DNA from 2 places in the Embleya sp. NPDC059237 genome. Region 1 is predicted to be linked to the other one. Evidence: riboswitches for the same ligand, from Rfam matches in the RefSeq annotation. Region 1 holds a riboswitch; the other holds the start of a gene.
The links. Region 1 has a riboswitch for thiamine pyrophosphate ahead of thiO (glycine oxidase ThiO). Riboswitches for the same ligand answer to the same signal wherever they lie in the genome.
Positions count from the first base shown of each region.

Region 2: another riboswitch for thiamine pyrophosphate. It lies ahead of ACFXKZ_RS42115 (purine-cytosine permease family protein); the one in region 1 lies ahead of thiO (glycine oxidase ThiO).

Region 1 is NZ_JBHZAE010000025.1:84,701-88,648, forward strand. It holds gene ACFXKZ_RS46955 (thiazole synthase) at 11-805, opposite strand; gene thiS (sulfur carrier protein ThiS) at 811-1,038, opposite strand; gene thiO (glycine oxidase ThiO) at 1,035-2,219, opposite strand; TPP riboswitch at 2,215-2,326, opposite strand; gene ACFXKZ_RS46970 (NAD(P)/FAD-dependent oxidoreductase) at 2,443-3,627, shown strand; gene ACFXKZ_RS46975 (Rv2175c family DNA-binding protein) at 3,674-3,948, shown strand, end outside.
Region 2 is NZ_JBHZAE010000020.1:42,493-46,440, reverse strand. It holds gene ACFXKZ_RS42125 (inositol monophosphatase family protein) at 1-527, shown strand, start outside; gene ACFXKZ_RS42120 (NADPH-dependent F420 reductase) at 587-1,225, shown strand; gene ACFXKZ_RS42115 (purine-cytosine permease family protein) at 1,259-2,626, opposite strand; TPP riboswitch at 2,622-2,765, opposite strand; gene ACFXKZ_RS42110 (CHAT domain-containing protein) at 2,827-3,948, opposite strand, start outside.

The DNA of each region.
Region 1 (3,948 bases):
CCGGTACGGCTCAGAAGGCGGGATGTTCGGGGCTCGCGTCCAGCATGCCGGCCATGGGTGACGAGGCGTGCGCGTGGTGACGCATCGGGATGCGCCCGGCGCGGTACGCGAGTCGGCCCGCCTCCACCGCGTGCCGCATCGCCTCGGCCATCAGCAGCGGCGACTGCGCCCGGGTGACCGCGGTCGCCAGCATCACCGCGTCGCAGCCCAGCTCCATCGCGAGCGCCGCGTCGGAGGCGGTGCCCAGACCCGCGTCGAGCACCACCGGGACGCCGGCCTGCTCGGTGATCAGTCGGATGTTGTGCGGATTGCGGATGCCCAGACCCGAGCCGATCGGCGAACCCAGCGGCATCACCGCCACACAGCCCACCTGTTCGAGCCGGCGTGCGAGCACCGGGTCGTCGTTGGTGTACGCGAGCACCCGGAAGCCGTCGTCGACCAGCCGCTCGGCGGCGTCCACCAGCTCGACCCCGTCCGGCAGCAACGTGCGCTCGTCGGCCACGACTTCGAGCTTGACCCAGTCGGTCTCCAGCGCCTCCCGGGCCAGCCGCGCGGTGAGCACCGCCTCGCCCGAGGTGAAGCACCCGGCGGTGTTCGGCAACACCCGGATGCCGAGGCGGCGCAGCACGTCGAGCACCGAGCCCGCCGTCCCCGGGTCCACCCGGCGCATCGCCACCGTGGTGATCTCGGTGCCGGACGCGATCAGCGCCTGCTCCAGCACCTCCAGGCTCGGCGCACCACCCGTTCCGGTGATCAATCGCGACGTGAAGGACTCCCCGCCGATCACCAGCGTGTCGTCGGCCATCGTGGTCACCCTCCCTGCACGGCGGTCAGCACCTCGACGCGGCTGCCCGCGTCGAGCACGGTCTCGGCCCACGCGCCGCGCGGCACCACGGCCTCGTCGACCGCGACCGCCACACCCTTGGCGGCGGTGGTCAGCGTGGCCACCAGGTCGGCCACGGTGGTGCCGGTCGCCACATCGCGCCGGTCGCCGTTGACGGAGACCTCGATGTTCCCGATGTCGTCGATGTCGGTCATGCCATCACCTTCCGGGCGGCGCTCGTCGTGAAACGGTCGGGCCCGAAGGGCGCGATGAGGTCGGGTGTGGTGCCGTGCGCGAGCACGTCGGCCACGGTGTCGGCGGTGATCGGGGTGAGCAGGATGCCGTGTCGGTAGTGGCCGGTGGCCACCACCAGACCGGCCAGCGCGGAGCGGCCCAGGATCGGCGCGTTGTCCGGGCTGCCCGGACGCAGCCCCGCGAGCGTCTCGACCAGCGGCAACTCGGTCACGCCGGGGACGAGTTCGTGCGCGTCGCGGAGCAGTTCGTAGACCCCGCCCGCGGTGACCTCGGTGTCGAACCCGAGGTCGTGTTCGGTGGCGCCGATCACCAGTTCGCCGTCCACGCGCGGGACCAGGTACATGCTGCCGCCCTTGACCACGCCCCGGATGTTGCGGGACAGCAGCGGGCGCAGCGCCGGCGGCACGGCCAGCCGCAGGATCTCGCCCTTGACCGGACGCACCGGGGGCACCACCTCGGGCGGCAGGCCCGGGATCCGCGCCGAGCGGCACCCGGCGGCGAGCAGCACCTGATCGGCGGTCAGCGCCCGCCCGTCGCGCAGCCGCACACCGTACGCGCGCTCGTCGGCGACCAGGACCCGCTCGACGCCCTCGCGCACGATCGTCACGCCCGCCCGCGCGCAGGCCGCGAGCAGCGCCGCGACCAGGGCGCGGTTGTCGATCTGGTGGTCGTCCTCGACGTGCAGGCCGCCGGTGATCGCCGGGGACAACATGGGTTCGAGGCGGCGGCACTCGCGGCTGGTCAGCCAATCCGAGCGCAGGCCGAGGCGTTCCTGGTAGGCGTGCAGGTCCTTGAGCACCGCCCGATCGTCCGCGTCCAGCGCGACCGCGATCGTGCCGCACGCGCGGTAACCCGAGGGCAGTCCCGCGGCGTCGGCCAGCTCGGCGGCGAACTCCGGGTAGCGCCGGGCGGATTCGATGCTCAGCCGGAGCAGGCTCTCCTCGCCGTACTGGAGTTCGGAGACGGGCGTGAGCATGCCCGCCGCGGCGTGCGAGGCGCCGGTGCCGGGGGCGGGGTCGACCACGGTGACCGCGAGGCCGTGCCGGGTGCGGGCGCGCCAGGCGATCGACAGTCCGACGACGCCCGCGCCGACGACCACGACGTCGACGCCCGGGGGGCCGGCCGTGCCGGTGTTGGACATGATGAGCAGAACTCCCTTCGCCGGTATGACCCGGATCAGGTTCGGACGGTCGGGGGCTCGCAGCCCCCCTCTCAGCCCGGTCTCACCGGGCTCCCGTGACCTCTCCACACTACGACACGTCCCGGGCGCCATCCGGGGCGCCCGAGCGGCGCCCATCGATCTCCTTGACTGAGTCAAGACCCTGCTCGTCGGCGACCCGGGCGCGCGTCATAGGCTGCCCCGCATGGACAACGTGCTCGTCGTGGGTGCCGGCATGGCCGGCCTGCAAACCGTGGTGGCGCTGCGGGAACAGGGGTACGCCGGGCGCGTCACCCTGCTCGGCGCCGAGGCGCACGCGCCGTACGACCGCCCGCCGCTGTCGAAGGAGGTCCTGGCCGGCAAGACCGACGACACCTCCTTCGAGGCGGACTGGGCCGCGCTCGACACCGAGGTGCTGTTCGGCCGCACCGCCACGGGGCTGCGCGAGGGCGCGGTGGACACCGACGCGGGACCGATCGCCTACGAGCGCCTGGTGATCGCCACCGGATCGCGCGTGCTGCACCTGCCCGGCGCCGCCGAGGTGCCCGGCGTGCATGTGCTGCGCACCATCGACGACGCCCGCGCGCTGCGCGCCGCGCTCGTGCCCGGCGCGCACGTGGTGATCGTCGGCGCGGGCTGGATCGGTGCCGAGGTGGCCACCGCCGCGGCAGCCGCCGGCTGCCCGACCACCGTGGTCGAGGCGCTGCACGCCCCGCTCGCCGGGCCCTTCCCCGACGCGATCGGCGAGCGCTTCGTGCCCTGGTACGCCGAGGCCGGCGTGGAACTGCTGCTCGGCGCGCGGGTGGATCGCCTGGAGCCGGGCGCGGTACACCTGACCGACGGCCGCCGGCTGCGCGCCGACGCGATCGTGGTCGGCATCGGTGTGCGCCCGGCCACCGACTGGCTGGCGGGATCCGCCGTCGCCCGCACCGCGCGGGGCTTCGTCGAGGTGGACGAGTACCTGGCCACCTCGATGCCCGGGGTCCACGCGGTCGGCGACTGCGTCGAGTTCCCGTCCGCCCGCTACGGCACCCGGATGCATGTCGAGCACTGGGACAACGCACTCCAGGCGCCGCGCGTGCTCGTGACCAACCTGCTCGGCGGCGAACAGGCCTACGACCCGGTCCCGTACTTCTGGTCCGACCAGTTCGGCCGCATGGTGCAGTACGTCGGCCGGCACGGCGAAGGCGACGAACTGGTGTTCCGCGACGCCGGCGAGGACGGCAAGTGGTCCGCGGGCTGGTTCGCCGGCGACCGGCTCGTGGCGCTGCTCGCGGTGGCCCGCCCGCGCGACCTCGCCCAGGGCCGCAAACTCGTGCAGCTGGCCACCCCGGTGGACCGGGAACGCTTCGCCGACCCGGAGAACCCGCTCAAGCCGACGGTCCGGTGACCGGCGCCGGCAAGCGGGACCGGCCACGGAACCTAGACTTGGCCGGATGAGCGAGATCGACCCGAAAATCGAAGCCCTCGTCCCCGCCTGGGTGACCCTCCCCGAGATCGCCGAGATCCTCGGTGTGGACATCCTCAAGGTCCGGCAGCAGCTCAAGGAGCGCAAGTTCCTCGCGGTGCGCCGCGGCGAGCACCGGGCGCTGCAGGTGCCCGCCGACTTCTTCCAGGACGGCAACATCGTCAAGGGCCTCGTCGGCACGCTGACTCTGCTCGCCGACTCGAACTTCTCCGACGAGGAGGCGCTGGAGTGGCTGTTCACCGC
Region 2 (3,948 bases), on a different contig from region 1:
ACATCAACCACGTACACGGGATGTCCGACTGGGGCGTCACGGCCACCCTGGTGCGCGACAACCGGCCGGTGCTGACCGTGGTCCACCTGCCGCTGACCGGTGACACGTACACCGCCACCGCGGGCGGTGGCGCGTGGCTCGATGGGCGTCCCTTGAAGGTGTCCGCCAAGACCGACCTCGGCGCCGCGCTCACCGGGACCGGTCAGGCCAGGCCGGGGGAGGACGGGAACACATTCCGGCGGATCGGCGAATCGGTTACCGCGATGCTGGTCAACGGCCTTGTCGTACGGGTGTCCGTTCCTGCGACCTTGCAGCTCATTCACGTTGCCGGCGGGGGTATGGACGCGTTCTGGCAGTTCTCCGATGTTCGGTCCGGGCTGGTCGCCGGCGCTTTGTTGGTCGCCGAGGCCGGGGGTGTCGTCACCGACCTGGCGGGTGAGCCGTGGACCACGGGTAGTCCGGACTTCCTCGCCGCTGCGCCCGGTATTCACGCTGCGGCGCTTGGGGTGCTGTCGGCGGTCGCCTGAGCGGGTCCCGGGCATCACTGCTGTTCGTTTCCCGCCAATACCGCAAGGAGCATCACCTCATGACCAACATCGGCATCCTGGGCGCCGGCCGCGTCGGCGCGAACCTCGCCCACAAGTTCGCCGCGGCCGGGCACCGCGTCACCCTGGGCCACCGGAGCCCGTCGGAGGACGCCGCAGGCGCCGCCGACCCCCGCATCTCCTTTGCCGACCAGCGCACCGCCGCTCGCACCGCGGACATCGTGATCAACGCGACGCCCGGGGACACCGCCCTGGGGCGGCTGTCCGACCTGCGCGCCGAACTCGCCGGAAAGATCCTGGTCGACGTCTCCAACGCGACCCGCGATACCGACGACGGGCTGCCCGGTGAGCTGGTCTATCCCGACGGCAGCCTCGCCGAGCGAATTCAGGCCGCGCTGCCCGACACGCGGGTGGTCAAGACGCTCAACACCATGCTGTTCATGGTCATGACCGCGCCCGAAACCCTGGCCACTCCGCCGACCGCCTATCTGTCGGGCGACGACGAGCAGGCGAAGAAGACCGTGGCGGGTCTGCTCGGCGACCTGGGATGGCGGTCCGGATGGATCGAGGACCTCGGTGGTATCGGTACGGCTCGCGCCACCGAGGCGATGATCCTGGTGGTGCCGCACGTCATACGCCGGCACGGCTTCCGGCCGTTCGCCGTTGCCATCGCCCGCTGACCCGGCTGACCCGGCTGACCCGGCTGGTTTGGCTCAGCGCGTGGCGGCTGCCCGTCGACGGTCCCACGCGACCGCGATGTACGCGGTGGCGCCGGCGAGGGCGAAGGAGAACAGGGAGGCCGAGGTCCAGCGTTGGGCGTGGATGTGGAGGGTGTCCTGGATCGGGGTCCAGAAGTCCACCCACCACTCGACCGTGCCGGGGTTGATCAGCTGGTACATGCAGAAGCCGAGCAGCCACGGCGCGAGCATCACCCAGCGGGCCGGCGCGTGATCGCCCAGGTCCCAGCCGGCGCGGCCGCGACCGGCGAACAGGTCCACCGCCAGCACTCCGAGCAGCGGGATGAAGATCGAGCCGATCAGGGACAGGAAGCTCGCGTAGGTGTCGAAGTCGTTCACCATCAGCGCGAACGCCGTGACCAGCGCGCCCACGCCCAGGCAGAGGATCCGGCGGTCCACGCGCGGCGCGAGGTTCTGGATCGACATCGCGGTGCTGTAGACGTTGGCGAAGCTCTGGTCGACCTCGCGGATGACCAGGACCGCGAAGAACACCCAACCGGCGGTGACGCCCAGGAACGAGTCGAAGATCTTGTCCGCGTCGCCGCCCACCTGGGCGAGGGCGACCAGGCCCAGCAGGTAGCACCAGATGCTGGTGACGGAGAATCCGCTCAGCGCGGCCCAGAACGCCGGCTTCGTGCCGCGCGAGTGGCGGGTGTAGTCGGAGGCCAGCGGTACCCACGAGACCGCGACCGCGAGCGCGGCGTCCATCGCCGGGAAGAACCCGGACCATGAGCCCTCGGTCATCGGCGGCAGCCCCTCGCGCCACAGCTGGACCGAGAAGTAGAGCATCGCGATGCCCACCGCGATCGTCACGTAGCGGCGCAGGATGCGCAGCATGCCGAGCGGGCGCAGGGTCATCGCGGTGGTGACCGTGCCGGCGGCGACGATGTAGAGCCAGTGCGGGCCGTCGCCGTCGGTCATCGCCTCGATGCCGAGCGAGATGACCAGCAGCTCGAAGGTGCCCCAGCCGATGCACTGGACGATGTTGAACACGGTCGGCACGTACGAGATCTTCGTGCCGAACAACCCGCGCAGCACCGTCATCGCGGGCGCGCCGCTGCGGGCGCCGGGGATGCCGGCGACGGCGACCATGAGCGTGCCGAGCAGCGTGCCGCCGATCGCCGCGACGATCGCGGCGACCATGGACAGTTGCGGATAGCCCGCCGGGGCCAGCACGAACAGGGCGCCGGAGAAGCCGAGGAGGCTCACCCCGAGGTTGGCCCAGAAGGCGGCCTGGTCGCGGAAGCCGAGCGTGCGCGGCGGTGCGGTGTCCAGGACCAGCGGGGCCTCGGTTGCCGGGTGCGCCACTGCGGGGCGTGCGTCGTCCACTGCTGGAGCCGACATGGCTCTACCTGCTCTCCCTACGCCGGCATTACCCGGACAGGTTCAAGCGGTCGGTGGCCCCGGGATGTGCACCGGCTCGCCGCCGACACCCCATGCCGCCCTCTCAGCCCGGTTGGTCCGAGCTCCCGCGATGGCGTGGCGAACAGTACGCTCCCGGCGGGCGGCTTGGGAAGGCGGGGTGGGGGTCGGCGCGCGGCGGCTCACCGGCCCGAGTGGGTGAAGGCGGCCCAGCCGGTGAGGTCGTTCGGGGTGATCTCCCGGGCCTGCGCGGCGAGTTCGGCGGGCATTGCGGTGGGGATCCCGCGTTTGGGGTCGCGCATCCAGAGCTGGGCGGTGCGGAGCGCCTGGGCCGGTGGGAGGTCGCGGCGGTTGAGGTAGTGGTGGGCCATGTACAGGACCAGCGCGGCGGTGGTCGGGGCCACGGGCCAGAGGGTGGACACCACGGTGTGGGCGCCGGCGGCCAGGTGCTCGGCGGCGGATCCGGCGGCGCGGTCGGGGGCGAACACGATCGGGGCGCCGGCGGTGTGGCCGATTTCGATCGGGCGGCGCCGGTTGTGGTGTGGGTCGGCCGTCGGGCGCGCGGCGACGTCGCACAGCAGGCGGGGCGAGGCGATGTACGAGATCTGCGCGACCTGGAGTGCGTGTCGGCGGCGGCCGTCGACGGTCGACCAGGCGGCGTGCCAGGGGACCGAATCGAACAGGCCCGCCGGCAGCAGGACCAGGGACGGCGTGCGGCCGAACGTGCCGGGGACGGCGGCGAGTACGGGGGCCATCACCGCGTCCCAGGCCCAGGCGCAGAGGGCGTCGAGGAGGTCGGACAGGTGCTCCGGGTCGCCGTCGGGCAGGTCCAGGCCGTAGTCGAGTCCGGGCAGGTCGAGCAGCCGGGTCGAGCCGTCCACGCCGCTGACCACGGCCGCGCCGGGGACGAGCTGGACCAGCGCGTCGGCGCCGAGGCGGCGCAGCGCGACGGCGATCTCGGCGGCGGGGGGCGGGTCGAGGAGGGCACGCCACTCGCCGGCGGCGGGGCCGGCGCCGATGCGGGCGTCACCCACGTGGGTGGCGGCCCGAAAGAGGTGGGCATCCGCCGACGCGGCACCGCGGGCCCGCCGGAAGCAGACCCGAGCCTGGTCGCGGGTGTCGGCGTCGCCGTCGTGGTCCGCCAGAGCGCCGTAGGCAACGCCGGCGGCGTAGGCGAATTCCGGCCAGCGCGTATCGGTGGCGGGGAGCGCGGCGAGAGCTTCGGTGAGAAGGGTGAGGGCTTCGGGGAGGGCGTGACCGTGGGAACCGGCGAGCCCGTCGGGGCCGGGGGCGGGGAGGTGGAC